DNA from 4 places in the Paenibacillus sp. 1A_MP2 genome. Region 2 is predicted to be linked to each of the others. Evidence: riboswitches for the same ligand, from Rfam matches in the RefSeq annotation. Region 2 holds a riboswitch; each other region holds the start of a gene.
The links. A riboswitch is a leader RNA that binds a small molecule or an ion and turns the genes downstream of it on or off. The one in region 2 is predicted to bind thiamine pyrophosphate.
Positions count from the first base shown of each region.

Region 1 (7,475 bases), 3.5 Mb from region 2:
GCCGGAGGGGCCGACGATGGCTACGAATTCTCCTTGTTCCACGTTCAGGGACAAGCTATCCAGAACGGGTAATGTGCTACGCCGCTCGCGGAACGAGGCATGCACATTCTGAACTTCCAACGCTGGCGATGAATGTTTAGCAGTTAAGGTCACGGCTTCATGTTCAGGACCTCTGCTACCCGTTGGAGTTGTTGTACGCGCATCCGGCGAAGCAGCTGCCCGCTCGTTGTGTTCGGGTGTCATCTCGTCATCACTTCCTAACCTTTATATAGGGCATATTTCAAAATTATCGCTTCTGCGGTCGCCAGCGAACGAGCAGCTTCTCCAGTAGTGCAATGAGCAGGAAGAGCAGCAGACTCAGTGCCACAATAATCATGATTGCTACGAACAGACGGTCCGTCCGATAGGCCGATTTTTGCAGCATCATATAATACCCGATGCCCTTATCTGCTCCAATCCATTCCGCGATGATCGCACCCATGACGCTGTACGTAGCGGCAATTTTGATCCCTGAGAACACCGAGGGCAGCGCATGTGGAAGCTCAAGCTTCCAGAAAATTGAGCCGCGTTTTGCGCCAGCCATGCGCATATAGTTCATCATCGCCGCATCGGTGCGGGTCAACCCGTCCATGGCAGCTACAGCCACCGGGAAGAAGCAGACCAGAATGATGGTAATCAGTTTGGGCAGCAGCCCAAATCCGAACCAGATCAGCAAGAGCGGAGCGAGCGCGATGGTCGGTATATTTTGACTAAGAATAAGTAATGGATAGAGTGCAGATTTCAAAAATGGAATCAGATGCAGCACCATCGCAATCAGTAATCCCGTAAGTGTACCTGCTGCAAACCCGATCAATGTCAGTTGGATGGTTGCCCATGCGTGCATGCCAAGTCGCTCGGCCTGAGAGGCCGCTTCATGGGCGATGTCAGAAGGCGCAGGCAGCATCCATTTCTCGATATGAAACAGGGAGACAGCTCCCTGCCATACCGCTATAAAGAGAATAACCGCCACGAAGGGCGGCCATACGCTTTTCCAATAGGCATGCATTAGCGATATTTCTCCGTCAGGGTGTCCATGCTGAAGCCGCTCGGGCTATGGGCGATCTTGATCTGTGAGATGATGCTGGGGCTGCCGGCTTCCACAAGAACTTCATGCATTTTGCGGACAACCTCCAGCAGCTCCTCCAGTTCTCCCTCCATCGTGGTATCGAGTGGATTAACCTGATATTTCAAGCCTGACTGCTGAATAACTTCAATGGCACGATCAACGTAAGGATAGGAATTTTCGCCATTGGGCGTTTTGGGAATGACTTGAATGCTCAGTAGTGTGCTTGCCATGAAACATCACTTTTCCTTTCGGGTTAAATTGCATGAGTTGAACCAGCTTTACACTTTACCACTCCGATTGCAGTACCCTCTTCCGATCGCTGTTATCCCCGGATTTTTTGATTCCATTTTCCCCATGGGGAAAATCCGGGGATAGCATATGCTTCCGAAGGAGCTTTCTTTAAGAAAGCTTTTAGGCGACCGCTTCGCTTCTTCAGATGGGTTCTGCACTCTTCGTTCTGGTGTAAAAAAAGTTAAACTTAAACAATTTTTATTGGGGTAAGAACTCGTTTGTATACGCTTTGGACACATCTACCTGCTCATCGAGCAGTTTTTTGCTAAACATCCAATCCGTGTAGTTCTGCCATACTTCCTGCTTCTGCTCACCCCAGCGTGGTGCGTCATCCTGATATTTTGGACTCAGCCATTTCTGGCTCGCGAGTACAAGATCCTTGTCCAGATCCGGTACGGCCTTGATCAGAATGTTGGCAGCTTCTTCGGGATGTTCAATCGCGTATTGATATCCTTCGGAAGTCGCTTTCAAGAACGCTTTAACCAGCTCGGGATCATTCTGAATCGTCTGTTCATTCGTCACAAGCACAGGTGTGTAGTAATCCAGGGCTTCGGAATAATCCTTCACATACAGCATGTCGATCGGCTCGCCGCGAAGTTCGGCTTCAATGCCCGTCCACGCGTAGAAAATCCAGGCAAAATCGATATCGCGTTTCACAGCTGTGAAAAAGTCTGCATCGCCCATGTTAATATTTTTCACTTTGGATACATCCGCACCTTCGCCTTCCATAATGGACTGCATTACGGCTTCTTCTACCGGGGAGCCCCAGCCACCATAGGTTTTGCCTTCGAAATCTTTGGGAGACTTGATGTTCCGATCTACCGGAGCAGCAAATCCGGATGTATTATGCTGAATAACTGCAGCGATGGACACGAGCGGTACGCCCTGTGTGCGGGCCTGGGTCACACTCTCCTGATAACTTACGCCAAAAGGCACTTCGTTCGAAGCAACCATGGTATCCGCGCCTCCGGTACCTGGCTGAACAATCTCCACATTTAAGCCTTCAGTTTTATAAAAACCTTGATCTACGGCCGCATACAGGCCGGTATGATTCGTATTTGGTGTCCAGTCCAGTACCACTTTAATATCCTTGAGGGCTGCATTGTCACCCTCACTGCTGTTTTCGGTGTTGCTTCCGCTGTTCTCTCCTGAAGGTGCAGCTTCTTTGCTGCCGCATGCGGCCACAGTTACCAGCAGCACACACAAGAGCAGCAATCCCATCATTTTACGCCATCTCATCTTCATTTCTCTCCTTCATATTGTCCGGCCAGTGGCGCGGGTGCTCCTTGGCTTCATATCCAAGCTTCTTGCATAAATCGACAGATTTATACCAGCTATGATCCGGATGACGTCACTTTTTTTAGCTCTCTGGCTATAAAAAGAACATTAAAAAAGCGCCCCGTTAATCCGGGACGCGTGCAGGCGTTAGAGATGTGGCACTCAGCAAAGAGGCTGGGCTGGGCCAATTCGATATACTCCGATTCCTACGCTGGCATGATCCAGATCAGGTCTAAGGGTCAGTATCTTGGTGGGATACACTCTCAGCCGGCCTATTCCGACTCCCCTGGGAAACTATGAAGTTACGGGCATTACTAGGTGTAATTATAGGCCAGAGGCCGTTGCATGTCCAGTCAGGAACTGGATGGAGGGACGAATCGTGGCGAATCATATAAGGAAATCTGGCTGAGTGCAAAAGCATCGGATTTCGGGTCATACCCCACCTGTTTCTGCGTGGTTTCCAGATTCAAGCGTTTAAACCGATTATTCGAGATCCCATGCAGTATGGTAAAGGGCTCCAGATCTGTAGCTATAATCGATTTGAACACCAGATCACACAAGTCAGCCGGACTAATATACGCGCTCATATCACGAGCCTCCAGCGGCGGCCCATCCGGTTGGAAATCATCATATGCCCCAATACGTATTGCAACACTTTGTAACCCCTCGGTATAAGCAAAATAGGAGGCGAGCGATTCACCAAAACATTTACTAACCCCGTACAAATTCCGTGGGCGTGTTGGCATGTCCGGATAGATCTGGGCATCAATGGGATACCCTTCGATCGTCTGTGCACTGCTTGCCAGGATGACTCTTCGTACGCCTTGATCCTTGGCCGCACGGAATACATTAAATGTACCTTTGATATTGATGTCCAATAAGGATTCATAGAAGCCGGCATACGGGGAGGGGCTCCCGCCAGATGTACAACCACTTCCATACCTTCACAAGCTTGCTGACAAGCTTTGGCATCCGTCACATCCAGTGCCATGATCTCATGGCCTGTCCCAGAATACGTATGCAGTCTGTCGATATTCAGATCCGTAAGTCGCAGGTGAAATGCCTCTGATAAATGTTGAGATAAGTCGCGTCCAATTTTTCCGGCTGCTCCGGTAATTAAAATGTTCATCAAATCAGCTCCAATTCTTAGCGCTGGAAGAACTCAATCCATTCCTTTTCCGGTCCATAGATGAAGAAATAACGGTAACCGTTGGGCAGTGTAATGATCTCTCCATCAATAAATTCGGCCTCGGTTGCCTTAATGCGCTTGTATTCGGATTCAAGATCATCGACATGGATGGCAAAATGGTGCACCGTTCCTTCGGCAGGCAGCTTGTCACTGTATCCCTGAATCAACTCAATCTCGGTCTCGTTGCTTCCGTTGAAGCCGAGAAAGGCGAGCTGAATGACGCCGTTGGTATGGGTTACCCGGTCTTTCAATTCAAGACCAACAATCTCCGTATAGAAGCGGAGTGTGGTCTCCAGATCACGAACGGCGATGCCGACGTGGTCAATGCGCTTTTGAAAACTCATATCCAAAATCCTCCTTGTAGTAGATGAATCATTCTGCCATTTTAAGGAATATCATAGGGCTGGACTACGGGGTTGTCAAATAGGAAAGATACATTCCCTGTATGATAAAGATTCTAAAGAGATGCTTTCCAATGGTTGTAGAGTTCACAGAATGTTCACTTATGTGGGTGTATCCCGGATCTTTATAATTGTCAAAGTAAACAGAGAGGATGAGAGAATTGCCAACAACAAAGAAAGAACATATTATTTTCGGATTGATGATGTGTACAGGGATGGTCGTGGTCATGATGTTCTTCAATCTATGGCACAGTGGGTTACTCGGCAAGATGTCCCCGCTTGAAATACTGTTCCAATTCGTATTGTGCTTCATCATTGCATTCCTGGTGGAGTCCTTCATTGTCGGACCAGTGGCGAGGAAAATTGCATTTTCTTTACCCTTTGACAAGTCCAACAAGATCTTGGGCATTCTCGCTATGTCATTTTTCATGGTTATTGGGATGGTACTGATGATGTCCATATACGGAATGATCTCGGCATCTCTTGAAAATCAGCTAAGCGGGGCTTCGATATGGAGTACGTATCTTCATACGATCGCTCGAAATTTTAGTCTGGCGCTCCCTTACCAACTTATTATTCTGGGACCACTCGTGCGATATGTATTTAGATTCATCAAGGGTAAAGGAAATGTGGTTCCTTCTAATGTAGGTAAATGAAGTAGAAAGTAAGGTTAGCTCCGATTTTTAGCACGTAAATAAGTATTTCCTGGGTAATTACCTCCAGCTTCAATTAAATGTAAAACAGCCCTGCAGTGATTTGAACTCTATATGGTTAGACAACATCCAAGCGTGGAAGGTGCAGTTCACAATGAAGGGGCTGTTTTTTTATACTGGTTGGATTCATGTTGTTTGTACTGTTTCAACGATGTGCAATTATTACTTCCTGTAAAGTTCAATCAATTGCTGGAGTTTCTGCTGAATGAGGCTTCTTAATTCCGCAGGTTCGTAGACGTTGGCTTCAGCACCAAGCCCCAAGAAGAAGTGGACAGCCCACGACATGTAAGAAGAGCTGATAGAGCGCCGAATAACCCCTGAACCATCCTCGTGGGTATCAATCGAAGAAGACAGCCATAATTCGGATTGACAGCGCCTGACACCTTCAGGGGTTAATGTCACTTTAAGCTCAAGCGTATCTGTCTCATCCATCCTCATGATCCAGGGTCTGATATTCTCTACCTTGATTAATTTACTATGATCCACATGCTGTTGCGGGAGAACATCGAGTTCCTGAACCCGGTCTACCCGGAACACGCGATCACCCTGAGCCAATTCACAATAAGCCTGACAGTACCATAATCCGTTCATAGTATAAATTCCAATCGGATGAATCGTCCTCTCCTTGCGCTGTGCGGCCTCGTATGTAATCTGTACGGGTCGCTGCTCCAGCGCGGCATCCAGTAATCCTCTCAAATGGGGCAGCTCCAGTTGATGTGGTGGAATCCAGAAGACGAGCTTTTGCTGCATATGATCGATCTTCCGTTTAAGCTCATTCGGCAAATAATGATAGAATTTGTGCAGTGCACTATTTACCTCATTTTCAAACGGCAGATGGCGATAGTTCTTTAATGATTGGCCTGCAAGGAATAATGCGGTCGCTTCATGTTGGGTAAACTGGATGGGCGGAAGAACCTTGTCGCGCAGTACACGATAACCTCCACCAGGCCCAGGCTGCGAATACAGCGGCACACCAAGTTCGCTTAACTCCATCAGATCGCGAATCATCGTCCGGCGGGATACACCACATTCATCTGCGAGCTCCTGAATGGTAAAGGTTTGGCGTTCGTTTACCAGCATGATGAGCTGGACAAGTCGTTGTGCTTTGTTCATAGGTAGTTACAACTCCTGAATATATTTTAATGATCCCGATAATTAGTGCCATGAGTTGGCACTATTATTTCGTATACTAAGCCATGTAGTCAAGCTTATTGGAGTTTGCGCCGAACTGAACAACGAGAGGGATGGATAAGAGATGGAGAAGATGAAACAGGGGACAGAACAGATGGTAGAACTGGTAAATCACCCGGATGAGGTGCTTGAACTGGTTATGTTCAGATTGAAGGAAGGAACAGATCCCGTACAATTTATCACAGCTGCAGAAGAACTGGAGCAGTGCTTGGTGCGTCAGATTCCCGGTTTTGTACGTCGGAGTTTGTTATGCACGGAAGATGGGGTTAGCTGGACCGACTTGATCTATTGGCAGGATATGCAGTCCGCCGCAGCGGCACTGAAGCTGTTGCCTTCTACAATGGAATTCAGAGAATTTACCTCCATGGTGGATCCCAATGATATGGTGATGCGTCATCTGATGCCAGTACAGAAAGGAGAAAAAACAGCATGAAAGAAGTGACGATCATTGGACTGGGATCCATGGGGAGCGCAATGGCAACGGTTTTGCTGGAAAAGGGGTATCAGGTTCATACATGGAATCGTTCCCCTCACAAAGCAGAGACTCTGGTTGCAAAAGGGGCGCGTTACGTGCCAACGGTGGGTGAAGCTATTCGTGCCAGCAAGACGTCCATCGTCTGTGTATCGGACTATGCAGCATCTCGGGAAGTACTGGACCATGAGGACGCTCGGGCGGCCCTTTCAGGACGGACTGTGCTGCAGTTAAGTACAGGAAGTCCGCAGCAGGCAAGGGATTTTGGAGCTTGGATGCTTGGTTTGGGAGCCAACTATCTGGATGGAGCCATAGCTGCATCACCTTCACAGATCGGGAATCCGGAAGCGGCGATATTTTTCTCCGGTTCGAAGGCTGCTTATGATGAGAATGAAGATATGATTGAGCGTTTGGCAGGATATGCCCCTTTTCTCGGTGAAAAGGTCAGTGCTGCTTCTACAACAGATCTGGCGTTTCTCGCTTATCTGTTTGCAGCCTATATCGGTTTCTTCCATGCAGCACGAATTATGGAGTCCGATGGTTTGGATGTCGATCACCTGGGCCAACTGATAGCAAGCATATCACCCATGATCGGAGATGTGATGAAGTATGAGGGCGAAGTCATCCATCGTGCACAGTTCGATCAACCGCAAACCTCTCTTCATACGTGCATGGTCACCATTGAATTATTGCTCCAACAGGCCAGTGAAGCTGGAATGAACAACGATTTCCCTGTATTTGCCGAGCGTATGTTCAGCAGGGCGATAAAGGATGGATATGGGAACGAGGAAGTGGCAGCACTAGTGAAGACTTTACGATAAAAGGCAATAGGAAG
Region 1 is NZ_JBQQCS010000001.1:6,790,006-6,797,480, reverse strand. Features, by position in the region: gene ACTWJ7_RS33390 (ABC transporter ATP-binding protein) at 1-243, opposite strand, end outside; gene ACTWJ7_RS33385 (ABC transporter permease) at 287-1,045, opposite strand; gene ACTWJ7_RS33380 (thiamine-binding protein) at 1,045-1,335, opposite strand; gene ACTWJ7_RS33375 (ABC transporter substrate-binding protein) at 1,595-2,635, opposite strand; TPP riboswitch at 2,860-2,972, opposite strand; partial or broken gene ACTWJ7_RS33370 (NAD-dependent epimerase/dehydratase family protein) at 3,028-3,803, opposite strand; gene ACTWJ7_RS33365 (VOC family protein) at 3,821-4,207, opposite strand; gene ACTWJ7_RS33360 (hypothetical protein) at 4,426-4,920, shown strand; gene ACTWJ7_RS33355 (helix-turn-helix transcriptional regulator) at 5,140-6,090, opposite strand; gene ACTWJ7_RS33350 (hypothetical protein) at 6,233-6,601, shown strand; gene ACTWJ7_RS33345 (NAD(P)-dependent oxidoreductase) at 6,598-7,461, shown strand.
Region 1: linked by a shared signal. The riboswitch ahead of ACTWJ7_RS33375 (ABC transporter substrate-binding protein) and the one ahead of ACTWJ7_RS16240 (thiamine phosphate synthase) in region 2 are both predicted to bind thiamine pyrophosphate.

Region 2 (7,475 bases):
CTCAGAGGATTGTGTCTGATTAGTCATGTATGAACCATTCCTTCCGCCGGACTACTCGCCGCTGCATAGCGCTTGACGGGAATCATGCCTGCCTCATAAGCCAGTCTGCCTGCTTCAACCCCCATTAGCATTGCTTTTGCCATCTTTACCGGGTCCCCAGATCCGGAGACAGCCGTATTCAACAATACACCGTCAGCTCCCAGCTCCATCGCATGAGCAGCGTCTTTTGGTGCACGAAGTCCTGCATCCACAATGACAGGAACGACGGCTTGTTCAATAATAATCTCCAGATTATAGGGATTAATAATTCCTCTCCCCGCCCCTATGGGCGAAGCCCCAGGCATAACGGCATGTACGCCGAGTAGTTGCAATCGTTTGGCCAGAATAACATCATCCGAGATATAAGGCAGTACCGTAAAGCCCTTTTCAAGCAAGATCTCGCAAGCTTTATAGGTTTCAATCGGGTCAGGAAGCAATGTGATTCCATCGCCGATGACTTCCACTTTTATCATATCACAAAGTCCTGAAGCCCGAGCTAATTCAGCGATTCGCACCGCCTCCTCTGCCGTTGAAGCACCCGCTGTATTAGGAAGCAGGGTATACTTTTTCAAATCCAGTGTATCCAGAAAATGCTGTTTGTTGCGATCTTCCAGATTCAAACGCCGAACTGCAAACGTTAATACTTCCGTTCCCGAGGCTTCAACCGCTTGGCTCTGCACTTCCAAATCCGAAAATTTGCCTGTACCCAGCAGTAACCTGGACTCAAACGTATACTTTCCAATCCTCAACATGGTTCAACCGCCTCCCACAAAATGTACAATTTCAATTCGATCTCCGTCTCTTAACGTTGTCGTTTCATGATATTCACGTGTTAAAATTTGCCGATTCAATTCAACTACCACGGTTTTCACTTGCAGATTAAACGAATGGAGTAATTTGTCCACACGATTTAAACGATCCTCAATATGCATGCTTTGTCCGTTGACAATGATATTCACTGCAATATCTCCTTTCGGTGTAACCGTTCCGGACTTAGGTCCTGAATACCCAGCTCTTCCGAGGTTTTACCATCAATTAAGTCAGCCATTAAGCTGCCCGTGATCGCACTAAGCAGTATGCCATTACGATAGTGTCCAAAAGCAGCGAATAAACCCGGAACACTTTCACAAGCACCCACATAAGGCAACCCATCCGGAGTCGAAGGACGTACTCCCGCCCACGCTCGGATAAAATGCGCTTCCTTCATACCAGGCAGCCAATTTGTCGCGGCTGAAAGCAGCTTCTGAATCCCTTGAACGGAGACCTTTATGTCGGTTCTTCCAGGAAGACTTGTTGCACCAATCCACACTTCTCCATTCGCTTTGGGAACAATATATATATCCTCTGCATACACCGTTTTGTCAGGTCTGTAACCGACATGGTGGGGTGAGAACTGCACGGCTGCAATTTCACCCTTCACAGGCAAAACAGGTGTATCAAGGCCCACTTGTCTCATCAATTCTTCGCCTTGTAACCCTGTAGCGATAATGACATTTCTCGAAGTCATTGTTCCAATTGAAGTCTCAATACCTTGCACTCCATTCATGTCCGTATGCAAACAGACATTCTGTACACCTTCCATCACCCTGGCACCCAGTGCCTGAGCCGATCTGACATAAGCCTGCGTTAGATTGACAGGAAGAACCTCGCTCTCGGAAGGTCTGTAATATGCGCCATACGTATCCCTGTTTAACCATGATGCTTCTTGTTGGACAGCCACTCGATCCCACCAAATATGTTCTGTAGAAAAGGAAGACGATCGTTTATTCTTGTAGCTGCTGACCTCACTGTATGAACGAAAAGGAGTAATAAATCCATGCTGTTGCAAACCCATTTCCACTCCGCTAAGTGAATGGATTCGCTCCTTCTGCTCGTGAAGTAATGCTCTGCTCTGCCGCGCAAGCTTCGCCATCACAGCATGAGTGAATTCCTCACTGTCCGCAGCAAGCATCCCGGCAGCTGCACAGGAAGTTCCCCCGCCTATTCTTGCACGCTCAACCAGAAGAACGTCGTGACCGCGGGTGGCGAGTTCACATGCAATGGCACTACCAATAACTCCTCCACCAACAATAATCGTTTCCGCATGAAGCTTGCCTCGAATCTCTGTTCCACCTTTACTCCTGAATACTGTTCCTGGATGATAACCCGAACGATTCCTGCTCTGGCTTCTTGCTTCCTCTCTCATGTTCTCATCTCCTTGGTTCGGCGTTCTCTGAATCCCTGATTGCCTGCCGCAATGAAGCGGCAGCCAGCTCCGGCTTGCTGTTCATCCAAATGGTTGAGATTACCGCAGCACCTTTGGCACCCGCAGTACGAATAGCCCTGATATTCTCCGGTCTAATCCCGCCAATCGCAATCACTGGAATCGAAACATTGGAGCATACTTCAGCCAACGCAATAAGACCTCTAGGTTCGCAATTCGGTTTACTATCGGATTCGTATACATGCCCGTAAAAGAGATAATCGGCTCCACGTTCTTCTGCAACTTTTGCTTCTTTCAGAGAATGAACTGACACGCCTACACGAAGCCGGTTCAGTCGATTTAACTCAGCCAGATCATAGCCTTCAATAGCTGCTTGACCCCAATGCACACCACCCAACCACGCATGTTGAGCCAGCTGATCTAAGCCGTTCATAACGATTCGTTTAGATGGAACACCTTGTGTTTTTAGACTTTGCGCCCAATACATCTGCTGCTCTAGGGTCAGCTTTTTTCCCGAATGTGGATATAATCGATCCATCGCCATACTTTCTTAGCCGTATCTAGAAAAGAGTACATGTCTCCCTTACCTAGCGAAATGACATGCAGTTCAAATGATTGTGCTCCTACATGTTCATGGAAGATTGCCGTCCTGTTCGCCCTCCTCTTGCGTGCTTTAAGCTGGTATAAAACAACAAAAAAAGCCACTCCCGTAGAGGAGTGGCCACGAATTTAAAATTCATGATCAACTGAATGACTGTCGCATGCAATTACTCTATACATAACGTATAACCAACTATAAAAACCATCCATAGTCGCAACGTAGTATACCTAGAAACCGCATGATTCATCTTGCAGGCAATATCGCAAAGTCAACGATAACGCCCTTTGTCATTAGCTGAAACGCGCCACTTCCCTACGCTGGTATGATCCAGATCAGGTGCAAAGGGTCCGGAATCGCATTCTTCCATCTCAGCCGCATCGTGCGGCCCCCCTAGTGTTCATATGAAGCTGTAGCCTATGTTACCATAGACATCTTTTTTGTCACCGTACATTTTCCATTTATTACGTTCTTTATCCATTGCTGAAGACAATCTAGTTATCGAAATAGCTCGTCTGGTATGAAGTAACTATTGTTTCTCGGACCACGCCTCAACATCCCACGTTTTGGTTACCCAGCCTTCATAAAATTCAGGTTCATGGGATACAAGCAGCACGGTACCCTTGAATTCTTGCAGGGCACGTTTCAGCTCTGCTTTGGCCGTCACATCCAAATGGTTCGTAGGCTCATCGAACAAAATCCAGTTGCTTTCACGCATCAGAAGCTTACACAAACGAACCTTCGCTTGCTCTCCACCACTAAGCGCGTTAAGCGGACGGGTGATATGCTCATTTTTCAATCCACAACGTGCAAGATGGCCCCGGACTTCATTCTGTGTCAGATGAGAGAATTCATTCCAAACATCTTCGATCGGGGTAATATTACCTGCACGTACTTCCTGTTCGAAATAAGCGGTTTCCAGATAATCACCCAAGAAAGTCTTACCACTGAGGGGTGGAATTTTCCCCAAAATGGTCTTGAGCAGTGTTGATTTACCTACACCGTTACATCCAACAATGGCAATTTTCTCGCCACGCTCAATCGTCATCGTCATTTTGGGCAGTAATGCATACGAATATCCAATCTCAAAATCAATACCCTCAAAGACCGTTTTACTGCTCGCACGGGCATCCTTGAAATTAAACGTGGGTTTGGCTGCTTCGTCTGGACGATCAATCCGTTCAATCTTGCCGAGCTGCTTCTCACGGCTCTTGGCACGACCGGAAGTGGAAGCGCGGGCTTTGTTCCGCTGAATGAAATCTTCCTGCTTCTTGATATACTCCTGCTGTTTCTCATAAGCATCAATATGTTGGGCCTTATTCATGTCAGCCATTTCAAGGAATTTGTTATAGTTGGCTGCATAACGCGTCAACTTGGCAAACTCCAAATGATAAATAACGTTAACGACCTCATTCATAAACTCCGTATCATGCGAGATCAGAATAAACGCGTACGGGTAATCCTTCAGGTAGCGCGTCAGCCATTCAATGTGTTCCACATCGAGATAGTTCGTCGGCTCATCCAGAAGAAGAGCAGTGGGTTTCTCGAGTAAAAGCTTGGCAAGCAATACCTTTGTACGCTGACCACCACTAAGCGCAGCCACGTCACGATCCAGACCGATGGCTGACAAGCCAAGTCCATTCGCCATCTCTTCCACTTTCACATCAATCAGATAAAAATCACCTTGCTCCAATTGCTCCTGAATGTCACCCATTTCTTCCAGCAACAATTCGAGCTTGTCCGGATCGGCGTCTGCCATCTGATCCGTGATGGACATCATTTCTTTCTCTAACTCAAGCAAGGGAAGGAACGCATCCTTTAACACGTCACGAATCGTTTTTCCAGGCGTGAGCTTGGTATGCTGATCCAGATATCCATAACGAACTTTGGGGGTCCATTCGACCTTCCCTTCGTCCTTTAACAATTTCCCGGTAAGGATGTTCATTAGTGTGGACTTGCCCACACCATTTGCTCCAACAAGGCCTACACGCTCTCCGGCAAGTAAACGAAAAGATACATTTTTAAATAAAGTACGGTCTCCAAAATTGTGACTCACGTTCTCTACTGACAATAAACTCATAAGATGAGGTTGCTCCTATCTATTGGACATTACTATCGTTCCGAAACCCTATTTTAGCACAGGTGTTGCCTTTTCTGAAAGTAATGTAAACATCTCATGCAACCTCGCTTTTATATTACAAACAAACTGCCTTTAATTCTTGGAACAGTTATACTCAAAATAACCTTGCCCTGCCGCTTGTTTGGCACTTATAAATACTTCTTCGGCTCTGTAACCATTGCTACATGTGGAAGGGTAATAATATTTGATTCCACTCAACGGATCAACTCCGCCAACAATCGCTGTTTTCTTCACCAGTCTGCCACCACCAATGGCATAATTGTTAATCTTTTGGTTACCTACAGGTATTCCTTGGATAAAAGCCATAAGTCCCGTATCATTAATCGAGTTGTACCAATCTTCCTGAGAAATCAAAGGCATCGTAAAGGTGTAGGAAACACCATTCCTTCTTGCAAACTCATTATGCCTGTTAATAACATCTGCCAAATCTTCCTGCACACTTGTCACGATCCGGCTTCGTCTGACCTGCTCAAACGTCTCGGAATTCTGAAGCAGAGGGATTTGCGTGCTGGAGGCCAATTCTTTCTGGAAACCCTCCACCCACTTGCCCATGCCTGCATCATAGGCATACACATACCCATCGAGTGTGAAGTTAATACTGCTACCATTTGAATCCGAATATGTATAGGGCTTTTTGGGACTCCAAACCTGTCGGAAGGTATCCTCAAGGTTACCGGTCATTTCTGTTTCGTTCGCCAAAATATAGTAACCATCATAATCCAGCACGACTATTGCAGGAATGTAATTAAACATGGTTCGTATAGCAGCAGGGTCATCCTGAATCCCCATATTTAGTGCCATGGTTTGGGTAAATGTAGTCAAAGCAAGCTCTTTGTCCGCTTTAACAAATTTGGTTGAATCATACCCTGCTTCATCGTTTTGCTTCTCATTTTGATGCATCACAGCCCCTGCATCCAGTACAGCAGTCTGAAGTGCCATCTTATATCGATTGCTTAAATATTGAGCCTCTTGGGCATTGTTTGTATGGTGAGATATAACCCAAAATATAGGTAAAAAGATAAGCACAAACACAATGGAAAGATCAGTAATCTTCATTGAGCACCATACCTCCATATGTGGTAAACACCGCTGCAGCCTGCGCAGACCGGTTCAACCACTCACGAATCAGCATGGCAGGTGTACGATTGGTATTTTTGACGGTTACTGTGAAGAAATCCCCCATTGCCAGTGTATATCTACGCCCTGGATCGTCTGAAGCCAGCAAACCAGAAGAAGGAAACAGCTTTGCTTTAATCTGAGCTGAATAATAGCCATCCTGCACAGTTTCATAGGTTCCTGAGAATGTGCTCTGATCCATCGGATCTGAATAATGAGGTACATATTTTTTGTGCAAATGCTCCATGGCAATCTCATAGACGTTACCCGTTCGAGCCATCTGCTCTTCGAACTCTGCATACATGCCAGGTGAAATATATCCCTTTGTTCTGACCGCATCAACAAAACGTGTAACCGTCTGAACAACGGTCATTCGTGCCATGTCATCCTGTCGATCCGCAGTCTCTGCTGCCGGGTATACATAAAGCAAAATCACTGCCAGCAAAACTGCTAGCAGCTTGGATGCGGCATTAATCAAGGTGTACTGACCTCCTTCCAAAATGCAATCTTCAGCAGTTCACCAGCCTCACTTCTTATGAACTCAGGTCTATACGAGGCTGCAAGCTGGACAGGTATGGTTCCTCTTCTGTTTACAAGGGGATCAATGACGTATGCATTCCCGTCTACCTCTACGCTGACCGTTGTCCCTGTCATCTGCCTCACAGTGTGTAAAACCTCAGCACCGCTATAACGGGTTGGTTCACTGATGCGTAAAGTAGTGTTCAGCCGCCCTTCCATCTCTGTTGTCGTCTGCACCATGTGACTCAGAGCGTCTGATAGACCCCTAACATTTTGCTGCCCGTACAGGCAGGCTGTCACAAAAAGGACAACCGCCGTACAGAACAACATAAGCTGCTGTGTATTCTGGGACATCTTAAACCAACTCCTGTCAGGATTGCTGGAAAATAAGCCCTCTTACCACATTAGATCTGTCTTTTACAATAATCGCTTTGAATTTACCGCTTGGATTGACATACTGATTATCTTTTTCACTCATGGTTTGATTAATAATGCCGACTTTATCATCTGGAGAAATCACTGAACCATAATCCGCATTATTGAGATCCTGGGAGATGTTTAACTGATTACCGTACCATTGGCCTCCTTTATTTTTACCTGTAATAACTTGAATACCGAACTGATCCTTGTCCGCATATTTACGCAACGCGTTTGTAACCTGTGATCCGCTAATGGTAGTTCCGTCATAGACCGTAAATGCAGCTTGGGATAACTCGGTCTGAATATCCGCAAAATTGTTTTGTGCCGTTTTGGTCGCCTCCTGAGCCGAAATAAACAACAGAACCACAATCGTAATAAGGGCGATGGTCAGAAAGATGCCTGCTGCCACCTTTAAAGCGCTTGATGCATTGTTCATGATA
Region 2 is NZ_JBQQCS010000001.1:3,310,351-3,317,825, reverse strand. Features, by position in the region: gene ACTWJ7_RS16260 (MoeB/ThiF family adenylyltransferase) at 1-27, opposite strand, end outside; gene ACTWJ7_RS16255 (thiazole synthase) at 24-791, opposite strand; gene thiS (sulfur carrier protein ThiS) at 795-998, opposite strand; gene thiO (glycine oxidase ThiO) at 995-2,224, opposite strand; gene ACTWJ7_RS16240 (thiamine phosphate synthase) at 2,229-2,780, opposite strand; TPP riboswitch at 3,136-3,245, opposite strand; gene ACTWJ7_RS16235 (ABC-F family ATP-binding cassette domain-containing protein) at 3,370-4,920, opposite strand; gene ACTWJ7_RS16230 (hypothetical protein) at 5,053-6,036, opposite strand; gene ACTWJ7_RS16225 (hypothetical protein) at 6,023-6,574, opposite strand; gene ACTWJ7_RS16220 (hypothetical protein) at 6,571-6,969, opposite strand; gene ACTWJ7_RS16215 (hypothetical protein) at 6,986-7,471, opposite strand.

Region 3 (7,475 bases), 3.2 Mb from region 2:
GTTGCCTGAGGGAGTGGATACCGTTGAGCTGCCGCCTGCAACATATGCGGTGTTCACCTCCAGAAAGGGCCCGATGGCCGAAGTCGTGGGTGAAGCCTGGGGTGCGGTGTGGGCCTGGAAGAAACAGGGGAACGCACGTTTACCGGAGATTTCGAATTGTATGATGAGCGAAGTCTCGATCCTGAGAACGTACAAGTAGACCTGTATATTGCTGTTCGCCGCGAAAAATAAGAAGAAAAGTGATCATGATCATTTCTTAATCCGAATTGGACTGTTTATATCTGTATCTGTATCTCAGCAATGAAATTCCGCTCATGGATTTATGCAAAATGCTGTTAGGCTGCCAGGTTTTCCTGGCGGCTTTTTGAATTTTCCCTTTTGTCTATCCGTCGAAAATTGCCCTAATATGCACCCGACAACCGACCATGGTACCAAGTTAGCTAGCTTATGTCGTACCTATACAACCAGACTATATGTCTTAATTTCGACACAATTGGCAATCCCAAAACTGGGTCTATTCACTTAACAATCGCTTCTATCCTCCCATACGAAACCTCACATATTCGGTCCTTTCCTCCTGAATTTCTTTAAAAACGTTTACATCTCCTCAATACGGGGTAAAATCACTACAACCCAATTGGAATTACACCTTAATTTGCCTGTTTCGTCTAACAAGTCACATATACCTATTTGCGTAACAGAGACGATAACCTGTTGGAATACATAAGCTATTTAATAATCACATATGCATATTCGAAAATGCATTAAAGGAGGAACCAAGATGATCCGCATGCCTATTCAGCAAATGATCCCGTACCACCACCAATATCCGCGCAACACGGCGACCGTTGCTCCTAAAAAGGAGAATGAGAACACTCAAGGTCTATCCTTTCATGAAATTTTGCAGCAAAAAATGGCTAAAAAGAACGCCTCCCCTTCTTTGCGATAAATGAAATGATGAGCAAAATGAAAATTGCTTGCTTGGCTGCACCGTTCTCTGCGAAGTTGTGGATGAACGGTTATTCGCGTTTTCGCTTTAATTTGTTGTTACATCAGCATTTTACATATGTACAGTCTATGGTCACATCCCTATAATGGGTTAAATATCTACGGCAGTTTAGTGAGACAACATCCATTTCAGGGGGCAAATATGATGATGACTATCGGCTGTTTTCACGCTCACTATTCCAACATTGCACTGATTGAAGAAGCACTCGCTCCTTATGAAGTTGAACTAGTTCATTATGTCGATCCGGGTCTGGATCGCCTCAAACATGATGCTGATTTCACCGAGGCAGTTACGCGTGAGAAAGTATCAAAGACGCTGCAATGGATCGCGCACTGCCATGCAGATGCCATCCTCGTCACCTGTACCCTGTTTGCAGCCGTACTTGAGCAAGAGGCACAGCATGTTCCTGTCCCAGTGGTTGGTATTGATGATCCATTACTTCAGGAATTGAAGCGAGTACCGGGGAGATACATATTGGCGTTTACCAACCCTGCGACGATTGAAGGAACGATGGCACGGGTGAATCAGGCTTTGCAGCAGGATGATGAGAATGGACAGCGAAAAGGGATTGATGCTGTAGAGACTGAATCGGTATTGATACCGGGTACATTCGAGTTAATCATGCGAGGCGATAAGGAAGGTTATCTTGCAGCGGTGAGTGCTGGATTGCAGCAGATTGCTGAGCAGTCCCCGGGAAGCAAGGTAGTAGCCTCTCAACTGTCCATGGCTCCCGCAGCAGCGCGAGTTACAGCAGATACAGGTTTGGCGATCTATAGCCCGTTGGCTTCGCTAGCGGCTTATTTGGAGAAGAAGTTGAGCATAGTTCGGCGTTAATGTTGAGCGGTGAGCGGTAAGTGTTTTTTGAGCGGTGCGTCGATATTTGAAACTGATTTTCCAGCTCTGCTTATATCGGTAACGCCACGCCTAAGATGAATCAGTGATGCGACATCTCATCTGAAGAACTTGTTCCAGAAGTTCTCTTGCTCTAGATTGGAGCAAAAGCTCTAACGAACCCAGCGCGTCTTATTATCAGAATTATCGTGATCTGCTAAGTTTAACGAACCTGAGCCACCTTAATGGGGTCAAGACATGCGATTTCCAGTACAGCAGGACTTGCATTTCAAGAAATAACGTCTCTATGATTCGTTAAATCGCAGACCTGTGGAAATTACGGCAAATAGCGTGTGCTCGGTTCGTTAGGGGCTGAGCTACTCTTTCAACGATGTAATCGTGTTCGCAATGTTAATTATTGCGCTCCTCACATACATCGACCGTAAAAGAAGTGACCCGCCACAGGTTGACGGCCTGACGGGTCACTTCGTCTGAACTATGCAGCACTTGGAGGAAGCCATGGAGGAATACCCACCGCAAATGCTGTGCAGGAGCAGCCATTGGCCTGCGAACACCACATACCGGGTTAAAGCCGCTCTTCTCCACGATCACGGAGAGGAACGGCATTTCACTATATCAGGCTGCCCAGATTGCGTTGTAACAACGCTTAGGAGCGTGTCCGGTATTCCTCTGCCTTTTCCTGCATGCCCGCAGCCACAGCCTCATTCTCGGACAATCCTTTGTCCGCGGCAAAAGCACGAATATCCTGCGTAATCCGCATGCTGCAAAATTTCGGCCCGCACATGGAGCAGAAATGGGCTTCCTTGGCCCCTTCGGCCGGCAGCGTCTCATCATGGTAGGATAGCGCACGTTCCGGGTCCAGCGACAGGTTGAACTGATCCCGCCAGCGGAACTCGAACCGTGCTTTGGATAACGCATCGTCCCGTCGCTGGGCACGCGGATGACCTTTCGCCAGATCGGCAGCATGTGCAGCAATCTTGTAGGCGATAACCCCTTCCCGCACGTCATCCTTATTGGGCAGGCCCAGATGTTCTTTTGGCGTAACATAACAGAGCATCGACGTACCGAACCAACCGATCATCGCTGCCCCAATCGCCGAGGTAATATGGTCATATCCCGGTGCAATATCGGTCGTCAGCGGTCCCAAAGTATAGAACGGCGCTTCCTTGCAAATCTCCATTTGCAGATCGACATTCTCCTTGATCTTGTGCATCGGCACATGTCCCGGACCTTCGATCATCACCTGCACATCATGCTTCCAGGCGATTTGTGTCAGTTCACCAAGCGTAGCCAGTTCCGCCATCTGGGCTTCGTCATTAGCATCGTAGATGCTTCCTGGGCGCAGCCCGTCTCCAAGAGAGAACGCCACGTCATACCTTTTCATAATCTCGCAGATTTCTTCAAAATGGGTATACAGAAAATTCTCCTGATGATGCGCAAGGCACCATGCTGCCATGATGGACCCGCCCCGTGACACAATGCCTGTCATGCGCTTGGCGGTCATCGGGATATAACGCAGCAGCACGCCTGCATGGATCGTAAAGTAATCCACGCCCTGCTCTGCCTGCTCAATGAGCGTGTCACGATACAACTCCCAGGTCAGTGCTTCGGCTTCACCATTGACCTTCTCCAGCGCCTGATAGAGCGGCACCGTTCCGATCGGTACCGGAGAATTGCGGATGATCCATTCCCGAGTCGTATGAATGTCCTTGCCTGTGGAAAGATCCATCACCGTATCTGACCCCCAGCGTACCGCCCAAGTCATCTTCTCCACCTCTTCCTCGATAGAGGACGATACGGCAGAGTTTCCGATGTTCGCATTAATCTTCACATGAAAATGACGCCCGATCAGCATCGGCTCACTCTCCGGGTGATTGATGTTCGACGGAAGGATCGCCCTGCCACTCGCCAGCTCCTGTCGAACAAACTCCGGCTCCACGCCTTCACGAATGGCTGCGAACTCCATCTCCGGCGTGATGATTCCCTGTCGTGCATAATGCATCTGGGTCACGCTGCGCCCAGCTATTCCTCGCAAGGGTTGACCACGCAACCCTGGATACTCCTCGGCTCCAGCTCGCTTCCATCCTGGCTTCAGACCGTTATCTTCCGGCTTTACCGTCCGTCCCCGGTAAGCTTCAACATCTTCACGCTCCGTAATCCATCGCGTACGCAGCGCTGGCAGACCTGCGCGGATATCGGCATGAAATCCGGGATCGGTCATCGGCCCGCTCGTATCATAGACACGCAGCGGTTCGTTATGCTCCACTCCTTGGGGAGTATTCGTGTCATGAAGGGCAATTTCACGCTCCGGTACAGCAATGTCCGGTCGAGAGCCATAAATGTAAACTTTGCGGCTGCCCGGGAAGGGCTGAACCCGTCCGGTCGCCCCTTTTTCTTTGCCAACTGCTGATCCTGCTCGTCCTGTCCCATCGTTCTGTTCCCTTTACTCATCGCTCTTGTCTCCTCCTCATTGGTGATCGTCTGGATTAAAATGCTTGCGCACTTGTCCCGAATCATCCACAACATAGATAAAGAAAGAGCGACCATACGACAGAAAGCAGGGACATCACATTTAGTAATACGTAGGCAGTGAATGCAAATGAACTCTATCCCAGAAGCTTGGCAGATGCTCCCCGGTACTTTGCCCAAAAGCAGTTCTGGCAGCTTCTTCCGCCTGTTTACTATATAAAAAAGCCGGTTCCCAAGGGAACCGGCTTATGTCCATCACCAATAACGCACCTTATAAAGGCTCCATAGCGGAGCCCATCCATAGGTCACATCATGTGGTGTTCGTGGTCGTATCGCCGATTACTTCCCTACGCTGGTATGATCCAGATCAGGTGCAAAGGGTCCGGAATCTCATGCGATTCCGTCTCAGTCCGGACAATTCGGACTCCCCCAGTAACGTTAACAAGTTGCAGCATTTAAGCCGCAAATGCATATTCAATTATGCTGGCCCCGTTAGGCCGTCCATTACAGAGTAGCGCAACCGAATCATAAAAACAACCTTTATATTCAGAAAATAAAATCAGGATAACATGAGTCCCATCTGTGTAGCAGCCTCCTTCAGCACAGGTGCGTATTCATGCAACGTCTCCTGGGAAAGGCGACTAACAGGCCCGGATACCGACAAGGCAGCAGCGATGTTGCCTTTCCGATCCAGGATGGGGACAGATACTGCCGCAGCTCCCGGTTCACGTTCCTCATAACTTGTTGCGTAGCCATATTCCAGAATGTCTTTCATCTGTGCCAAATATACTTTGGGATCGATAAATACCGGCCATTCCGGTCCATTCATCAGATCTTCACGGTCTTCCTCGGTGGCAAAAGCCATGAGCACTTTGCTGGACGCTCCAACGGATAGCGGAAGTCTGACTCCCACCGGAGCCACCCGGCGAATCGCCTGATCACTCTGCACAGCTTGAATCCGAATCCGCTCACTGCCATCACGCAGATATAAGCTTACGGTTTCGCCCAGTCGATCCCTCAGCCGCTCCATCGCAGGAAGGAGCAGAATGGCAGGATCATCGCTGCGAGACATATGGGCAGACAGCTCCCAGATGCGTATGCCGAGTCGATACTTCTCGGTGGCTGCATCCCGGATCACGAACCCTTTCTCCTCCAAAGTAGCCATCAGACGATGGACTGTACTTTTGTGCAGACCGATCTGAGTGGCAATTTCCGTGAGTCCCAGATCACTGCGCGTTGTAAAACACAATAATATATCCAGCGCCCGCTCTACAGCCCGGACGGTTAACTTTCGGTCTTCCATGGCATATTGCCCTCCTCATGTTTCATCACATGAAACTTGGTTACATAAATTATATGAGAAACGGTCTCATCTGTAAACTAAAAAGCGCCAATTGGAAGAGAGATAATTGTAAATATTTTCTTTTTATAAATCAAAATCCCCTGCAATTTGCACCCTAAGGAAATGTTAACCATATATCTTCAGAACTATATAACAATTGCGTAACAAATGGCTCCAATCAATTGACTTTGACTATATTGGAACATACGATAAAGATATATTAAATTAAGATTTTGCTTCATACGTAGTCAGAAAAATCGTTTATCCGCTCTGTTCGTCTCGTTGTTATCTTCATTTGATTTTTAAAGGAGGGGCAATCATGTATCCGACATCCCAGAGCGAAGCCCCGCTGCAAACGAAAGTGTCAGATCTGCCTTCTTCGTTATCACCGAGGCTGATCCGGTTCAAACATATTGTCGTGGCGCTGTTGCTCTCCGTTGTATTTTTTCTGCTCTTTTGTTTCATTGCACTACACGGTTATATTGCTTGGGTATTATCCAATCCAACGGTAGCGCCTGTCTTCTCCAATCCCATGCAGGCCAAGAACATGAAGTATCAAGACATCACGTTTCCGGCAGCAGACGGCAGTCGAACAATGCAGGGTTGGTATATTCCGGCTGACGATAATGCAAACAAAACCATCATATTCAGCCATGGATATGGTGCGAATCGTGAAGAAACCTGGGTACCAATGTATGACCTTGCCCATTATGCCCATCAACTTGGCTTCAATGTGGTGATGTTCGATTACGGTTTCGCTTCCCAGGTGAACAAAGCTGTCGCTACAGGCGGCAAAGCCGAATCCCAGCAGCTGCTTGGCGCAATCCAGTTTGCGAAGCAGCGCGGAGCTCAGGAGCTTGTTGTATGGGGCTTCTCCATGGGTGCAGGTACAGCCCTCCAGACTGGGCTGATTACCAAAGATGTGGATGCGATGATTCTGGACAGCACGTTCCTGCTTGAGCCGGATACACTGTACCATAACATCCATAATCAGATTGATCTGCCGCGTCAACCTACGCTGCAGATTATGAATCTGCTGTTCCCCATTCTGAACGGGACCGGATTGCAGCAGATTCCGTATCAGGAAGTGAAAAAGGAAGATTATCCGTTCCCTATTTTCTTCATCCATGGTACCGAGGATGAGAAAGCTCCTTACCCGATTGCGGAGCTGCTCGCTGCCAACCAGACCAATCCGTATTCCGATGAATGGATTGTGGATGGTGCGCATCATGAGCTGATCTTCCGGGAGCATCCGAAGGAATACCTGCGTCGTGTCTCCACATTCCTGAGTCATGTAACGAAGACGAGCAGCGATGATGTGGAAAATACCAATGCCGGAGAATCGTGAAGATCCGGTAATTCAAGAGCTCCTATACGGGGCTCTTTTTTTGTGTACATAGGACAACATGACTGGAGAATATACTTTTGGGACGTAATTAAAGACAGCTCTAGCTTGTATATTACAAAATTGAGCGAACCGGGGGATCCAATTTTATTTTTACTGCTGGATCTAGATTTGAATCCATTTGAACGGAGGTTTACCACTTATGAATTGGTATGGATATGGACATCTGCTGCCTCTGCGGGTACTTGAAGAAGTTCGTTTCTGGAAAGAGCAAGAAAAGGAACATACGATTGTCATCAGTGCATTGATTCCTGATCTTGAACCCGCATATGTCCAATGGTTTGCAGAATGGGAAGCCATCTTTGAGAACAGCGAAAGAGTCGCGAATCAGCTGTTGAAGCAAATACTGCCGGGAACCCAGCCTCCTGCCCCTACATCATTCGCTGTATTGAACAGCT
Region 3 is NZ_JBQQCS010000001.1:6,499,727-6,507,201, forward strand. Features, by position in the region: gene ACTWJ7_RS31930 (zinc ribbon domain-containing protein) at 1-199, shown strand, start outside; gene ACTWJ7_RS31935 (hypothetical protein) at 782-949, shown strand; gene ACTWJ7_RS31940 (aspartate/glutamate racemase family protein) at 1,151-1,843, shown strand; gene ACTWJ7_RS31945 (hypothetical protein) at 2,252-2,467, opposite strand; gene thiC (phosphomethylpyrimidine synthase ThiC) at 2,508-4,202, opposite strand; TPP riboswitch at 4,658-4,771, opposite strand; gene ACTWJ7_RS31955 (IclR family transcriptional regulator) at 4,890-5,633, opposite strand; gene ACTWJ7_RS31960 (alpha/beta hydrolase) at 5,992-7,020, shown strand; gene ACTWJ7_RS31965 (DUF2935 domain-containing protein) at 7,220-7,475, shown strand, end outside.
Region 3: linked by a shared signal. The riboswitch ahead of thiC (phosphomethylpyrimidine synthase ThiC) and the one ahead of ACTWJ7_RS16240 (thiamine phosphate synthase) in region 2 are both predicted to bind thiamine pyrophosphate.

Region 4 (7,475 bases), 2.9 Mb from region 2:
TGTAGGCTCATCCAGTAACAAAATACGCTGTTCTCGCACCAGAGCAGACGCTACACTCAATCGGCGTTTCTGTCCCATCGACAGTTGGTAGGGATGCCGCTCGGATAGCTCTGTCAGTCCGAATTGCTCCAGCATATGATCAGTCCGAACATTTCTTTCTTTGGCAGTTAGTTTGCCGCCCAGCAAGGAAAATCCCACTTCATCCCTGACCGTATTTGTCACGAATTGAAATTCAGGATTCTGGAATACAAAGGCAATGTGATCTGCAAGCTGTTCCGTTTTTCCGGCCGATTGTCCTTCCACAACATAATGACCTGTCGTTTTTAGGATATTCATCATGGACAGCAATAATGAACTTTTACCTGCCCCGTTAGCTCCGACAATCCCCACCCAATCTCCGTAACATACCTTGGCCTGTTCCACCTGAATGAATGGCGTTTTTCCGCGCCATCCGGTGAATTTCTGCATTTCCAGGGCTGGCCGGAGCTGAGCAGAAGCTCGCTCTTCTTTGTTACCCATACTTTCAGTTTCTGCGGTCGCATAAAGAATAATAGGCTCTTGGTTGACCAACACCTGTGACCTCGTCTGGCCCCGCTCTTCCCAAACCCCTGGATACCAGATTCCGTATTCTCTCAGCATATTCCGTCCATCCGTAAACACCTGATTCGCAGGGCCATCCGCTACAATCTTACCTTCAGGCGACAATACGATGATTCGATCTACCCAATCGACAATTTCATTAATTTTATGTTCAACGATAATGAGTGTTTTGTCCTGTGCAATCTGTTTCACCGTATCCCACACCTGTGAGGTTCCCTCATCATCCAGCAGCGCCGTTGGTTCATCCAAAAAGAGTACGTACGGCTCCATCGCAAGAATCGAAGCCATCGCAAGACGCTGCTTCATGCCCTGAGACATGGATTGTATCAGTGTTCGATTATGTTCAAAGTGTAATCCTACTTGTTCCAAGTATTGATGGATAAGAACTGGCATCTGCTCGCGTGGAATATTCCGGTTTTCAAGGACAAAAGCAATCTCTTCATCCGTATATGACATACAGAACTGGGTGTCCGGGTCTTGAAAAACAATGCCGGGCTGTTCAGGCACCTGTATATCGTCACACTTCATCGGAATCTCCACAGATCGCGGAATCAGACCGCTCAGAATTTGCAACAAGGTCGATTTGCCCGAGCCACTGGGTCCAAGTAACAACACTTTCTCCCCTTGACGCACAGAGAGACAGGCCTTGAAACACCAAGGCCTTCTCTCCCGGGAACTTGCATCTTAGATTCGTAACACCTGCCGCCTGCGCATTCCCCTTCGTGATCATCTAGTCCAATGCCTCATAATCCTGCTTTGAAACTGGTCTGAGTGAGCGCGTAACCCCTGTCAGCTCCAGCGCTTTGGCCAGATAATAGGCGAATACACCCGCAATCAGAATACTACCTATGAAGCGGAAGCCGATAAACAGCGTATAATTCCACGCCGAGAGTGAATCGATGTACCCGTACTGATAATCCAGCAATAGCGATGCAGCTGCTGCTCCAATCGCTGCGAGGCAGGTGACAAACAGGTTCGTTTTTCGATACAGCATTGCAGCAAAGAATATCTCTGCCCCAGTCCTTGAAACAAGCCATACACCAGTGTGGACATCCCCCATTCACTTCCTAGAAAAGCACTCACTGTTGATGCCGCAACTTCAGCGAGAATAGCCACGCCCGGCTTACGGATAATGACAAAAGCAAACGTGCCCGCCATAAACCACATGCCATAGATCATCTGCTCTGCATGAACGCCGAACGGCTTCATCAGATCATACGTAGGCCCCCATATTTTGTAGATTACTCCAAACACAACCGCAATCACGATCGTTACCAGGATATCGGTTAATTTCAATTTGTTACTGCGTACTTCTGTCGACATGTTCTCTACTTCCTTCCTCTGTTTCCCTTGGATTATAAAAAAAACAAAAAAGCCTCCCCGGTTACCAGGCAGGCCATACGCACAGTTTACAATTCTCACGATGCTACGGATTAGGCAAATATGGAGAAGAAGAAACAAACGACACCATCCCCGTCACATCAGAAAAAATCCCATTGCACCCAAGAAACGCTGACATCTATCATCTATTCCTTATCCTTAATCCTTACCATTGCACATCGCAAATTCATGTTCTCTACGCTGGCATTACCCAGATCAGATAAACGGTCAGCGGCACAAGGCCACTCTCTCAGCCCAACTTCATTGAGCTCCCGGTTCACTTATTTCATTGCTTCTACTGTACAACACATGGGTATTTGTGACAATCCCGATAAGAGAAAATCTAGTTTAACCTAGGGGAAAGAGTGATTAAATATATGATTCTTCTTGCGGAAATATGCTTCTGACATCTCACAACGGTGCAAACGGGAGCGAATGACGTGTGTCAGGTTCATTTAGACCAAAAATAACGCCAACAAGGGTTGTCCCCGTCATTGTCATGACTTATGGGACAGCCCCTTTTAATTGGCATGCTTCAACTCGTTTATAGGAAAATGATTACGAACCGCCACGCCCCGTATTTAATATTGTGTATTCCCGGATTGACTTGTTTTGCCTGATGCAAAGCCTTTGAACAAGGTCGGTACTTTGGAGTAACGTGTATTTGTAATTTTCCCTTGCGATGTACTGCTGTCCGTACGCATAATAGAATCTTTGACATTGGAAATGTCCGAGTTGTCGAGCGTCATGTTCACGGCGAAGGTTGTTCCACCATTTTGACGCACCAGCTTGCCAATATCGTCTGCACGGAAATTTTTAATGTTAATCGTCCCCGCTGCATTGATTTGAAACACTTTATCATAGGCTTTGTAAGCTGCCCCGCCCGTAATGTTGACCGTGCCGGCTGACTTCAGAGTCAGAGCATCCTCGCCTACATCCTCCCAAACCACATTTGATATCGTACAGTTACCGTAACAATGAACACCATCAGCTGCAGGCGAACCGATAATCACATTTTTGAGCGTAGCGCCTGCCTCCAAGCGAAATACCGGCTTCTGATCTTCTGCTTGAGATCCATCTCCCAGTGTGGAGGGGTTAGCTACATAGGTTTGGCCTTTGCCGTCAAACGTTTCACCCTTGGCTACAATAATTGTTGAGTTTACAACGGTAGGTGCAGCTAAAGCGGGGATTGCACCAAATAATGAAGCGACCAGACCGGCGGACAGCAACAACGTCAACATTTTTTTCATAACTTAAATCCTCCCTTATTCTGATATTTGGCGTACAAGCAAGAGCTTGTCCTTACGGAACCCCTTCAGAGGTGCACCTCTGGTTCGGAACCTACCCTAATCCTACCAAAAAAGGGATGTTACGATAATAATCATTAGCTTAGATATAGAAACGACAGCATCATGCCTGTGATCTCGGCATTTTTTGCAGCGCACTTCAACATCGGATGTGCCGATCTCAACTTCGGGTATGCTTCATTTACAACTCGTAATCTATGGTTAGATGCTCCTTTATCGTTCTGAGAAAAAATGAAAGACCACTTCATCTGTTTCCAGACAATGTGGTCTCTATTATTTTGATCTCTGATTTTATTTAAAAATTACACTTTAGGCTCCAAACCGTTGACGATATCCGCACTTCCGACATAATTCCTCCACCGCTTCCCGTTTGGAGAAACCATAGAACAGATTGTTTGCTCGTTCACCATCTACTATCTCCGAGAACGACTTTTCGTGAACGTTGCCCAAGTTAATTACACCCTCACCGTCGAGGCAGCATGGAACCACAGTTCCATCGACAAGCACAGCTGCTTGACTGCGAAGCGCATGACAGAAGCCTTTACCGTCATCTTCCGGTGCATCCAGACTCGGCCATTGGAATTCGTGATCCTGATTGAGGTACACATTATGCGCAATTTTCACACCGCTGCCTGGCACCACCTTTTCCTCAATGCGGAAATCCAGATTAAACTCCCGTTCAAGAACCTCCAGCGTCTCCCGGTTACGGTTCATCTGGGCATTTGTGAAGTTATCCTGTGTCAGATTCCAGAGACGGAAAGAAATAATAACATTGTGCTTCACTGCTTCCCGGACAAAAGACAACACATTGCCCAGATAGCCCTCACGATCTGTCGAACCTTCGTGTCCATCAAAGCTGTGCAAAGAAAAGTTCATCTGACGCAGCGCCGGTTTGCCGAGCAACTTGTGTTGGGTCTTGGGCAGCAGTGTACCATTCGTCGTAATGTTAACCTTGAACCCCTTCTCATGCGCGGAATCGAGTAACAAATCAATTTTGGGATGAAGCAGCGGCTCACCTTTGACATGTAAATAAATATGCTTGGTATGGGGTTTGATCTGATCCAATATATTGTTGAAGACTTCAGGGTCAATGAAATTTTTGGCACGTTTGGTCTGCGGGCAGAAGCTGCATGCCAGATTACATATACTTGTGATCTCAATATATACTTTCTTGAACGTTTTCAACTCGGGGTCCCCATTCTGCTCAGGAGGGAGAACAGTCCCACCCTCATTTATGATCCGGCCCATATGTGCCACCACTATTATATCGGGTTAGAGAGCCAAGGTAAATCGACCCGCATGTTAATTTTCTTTTCCTCCCTTCCCGGGCGTCTTCTTACTTGTACATCTGAGCAGTTGCCCTTCTGATCGAAGAGCTTAATTCGCTGTTCATTCAAACGGTTAGAATCTTGGGTTACTTTCCTAACTCACATTCCTCGCACTTCTTTTAGGACGCCCTCTTTACATTCCACTTGCATGTGATATATGCTGAACACACAACTGCATATCTTGAACATTGCACTAGGGGAGCCTTGCGGCTGAGACGAATCGAACGATTCGGACCCTTTGAACCTGATCTGGATTATACCAGCGGAGGGAAGTGGAGCGGCCTATCCGTAAGCGGATTTTTTCATGTTAATGATGAAATTTAATATGAATTGAACGTATAGACCCACTCATTTCTCTGGAAATGGGTGGGTCTTTTCGCGTTCTGCGGCAGATCAGAAGGTGTAATTAAAGATCCCGCAGTTTGAAGTTTGAATCAGAAGGGGGAACGGGACGAGATGGATAACGACATAACCATTCACAACATGAGCTTTGCTTTCCCGAAAAAAAGGGATTCCCCGTGCTCTCCAATGTGTCGATGCGTGTAGCGGAAGGCGAATTCGTCTCCCTCATCGGTTCCAGCGGCTCCGGTAAAAGCACTCTCTTCAAGCTGCTGGCAGGCTTGCTTGAGCCAACCCACGGAACCATCGAAATTCCGTGGGTTCGCGAAGGAGAGCGGCTTGGACGCGTGGCCTACATGCCGCAAAAGGACCTCCTGTTATCTTGGCGAACCGTCATGGAGAATTGCATGCTCCCCTCCGAACTTGCTTCAGGGCGGCAGGACAAGGCAAAGACGCAGGCGGACATCCTGGCTGGCCTCGACAGATTTGGCTTATCCGGCTACGCGCATGCGTATCCGTACGAACTGTCCGGCGGCATGCGGCAGCGAGTCGCAATGCTGCGCACCCTGCTTACAGGCGGCCAGCTGATGCTGCTGGATGAACCATTCGGTGCACTCGATGCCCTGACCAAACGGGAGATGCATCGCTGGCTGCTAGAACTCTGGGGAAGTTTGGGCAAAACCGTGTTGTTCATCACGCATGATATTGAAGAAGCCTTGCTGCTCAGTGATCGAATTATCCTGTTAACTCCAGGGGGACAAAGCCAACAGCTGCAGGATATAACGGTACCTTTGCCGCGTCCAAGACATTCAGACATGATCTATGAACCGGCTCTCGTTCAGATGAGACGACTACTGGAGGAACAATTGCATGCGAAACGGTAACTGGAGATGCAGCATGAAGGATAGTGTAAAGCGTTGGCTTGCCCGTTATGGTCTGTTTCTCTTGCTCATGCTGTTACTGCTCGTCATCTGGGAGTGGATTGTGAATATGGGATGGGTGCCCTCCTTCATCATTCCAGCCCCTACGGCAATTGCCAGTTCGCTATATGAGCATCGCCGACTCCTGTTGGCTACACATTTACCTGCTACCTTGATGGAGGTTGTCGTTGGTTTTGGCTTGTCCATTGGTGCCGGAATTGCACTTGCGACAGGCATGCATATGAACCGATCCATTGAAAAGGCGTTATATCCCTTCATCGTAATTAGTCAGACGATTCCACTAATCGCTTTGTCCCCGTCTTTATCCTGTGGTTTGGCTACACGCTGTGGAGCAAAGTCGCGGTGGTATTCCTGATCGCGTTCTTCCCGATTGTCGTGAGCACCTATGATGGCCTGCGCCAAGGTGATCCGGAACAGCGTGAACTGCTGCTGACGATGGGGGCCAACAAGTGGGATATTTTTCGTAAACTCCAGATTCCACTTGCCCTTCCCTCCTTCTTTTCAGGACTGAAGATGTCTGTGGTGTACTGCGTAGTTGGTGCAACGATTGGAGAATGGCTCGGCGGAAGTAAGGGCCTTGGCTATTTCAGCCGCAGAATGTCGAGCAATATGAACACGGATGCCATGTTCGCCGCTATTGTGCTGTTATCCCTGCTTGGTATTGCCCTGTTTGTACTTATTGCATGGCTGGAGAGAAGATTCGCTACAAAACGTCATGCAGGTAGATTTTAAAACAGAAAAAGGAAACGAGGAACTTTAAATTATGAATACAAAGCATATCTATTCCCTGCTCCCCCTCCTTCTTATAACCCTGATGCTGATCGTTAGCGGGTGCGGAAATACGGGTACCAACACACCTGCTATTGATTCAGCTCCCGATGTAAAAGATACAGAATCATCTGCGACCAAAACGTCATCAGATTCCAAAGATAAGCTGTCCATCATGCTCGATTGGTACCCGAATGCAGTACATTCCTTCATCTATGTTGCACAGGAGAAAGGTTACTTCACGGACCAAGGTCTGGATGTCGATGTCCAGATGCCCGCCGATACGAATGACTCACTCAAGCTTGTTGCTGCGGGGAAAATCGATCTGGCACTAAGCTACCAGCCGCAAATTTTGCTCGCGCGTGGGGAGAACATTCCTGTACGTTCCATTGCAGCCATCGTTAGGCATCCGCTTGTGCATCTGTTGACTGAAGCAGATGGTAAAGTAAAGTCGCCAAAAGATCTTGAAGGGCTCACTGTCGGCTATTCCTCAATTCCCCTGTACGAAGCGATGGTGCGTACGATGATCATCCAGGATGGAGGTAATCCTGACAAGATGGATCTTGTGGATGTGGGATTCGACCTGATTCCTTCCCTCGCTTCCGGACAGGCGGATGCCATTATGGGTGGTTTTATTAACCATGAGCTATTGATTTTGGAAAAAGAAGGCCATGCGATAAATTCATTCAATCCCGTCGATTACGGCGTACCTGATTATTATGAACTGGTCCTCACTGCAAGTGAGGTGGGCATTGAAACGAAAAAGGATCAGCTTACACGCTTTATCAAAGCCATACAGGAAGGACAGAAAT
Region 4 is NZ_JBQQCS010000001.1:6,258,299-6,265,773, forward strand. Features, by position in the region: partial or broken gene ACTWJ7_RS30830 (ABC transporter ATP-binding protein) at 1-1,330, opposite strand, end outside; partial or broken gene ACTWJ7_RS30835 (ECF transporter S component) at 1,331-1,923, opposite strand; gene ACTWJ7_RS30840 (pectate lyase) at 2,562-3,230, opposite strand; gene ACTWJ7_RS30845 (radical SAM/SPASM domain-containing protein) at 3,597-4,472, opposite strand; TPP riboswitch at 4,801-4,903, shown strand; gene ACTWJ7_RS30850 (ABC transporter ATP-binding protein) at 5,134-5,838, shown strand; partial or broken gene ACTWJ7_RS30855 (ABC transporter permease) at 5,852-6,627, shown strand; gene ACTWJ7_RS30860 (ABC transporter substrate-binding protein) at 6,659-7,475, shown strand, end outside.
Region 4: linked by a shared signal. The riboswitch ahead of ACTWJ7_RS30850 (ABC transporter ATP-binding protein) and the one ahead of ACTWJ7_RS16240 (thiamine phosphate synthase) in region 2 are both predicted to bind thiamine pyrophosphate.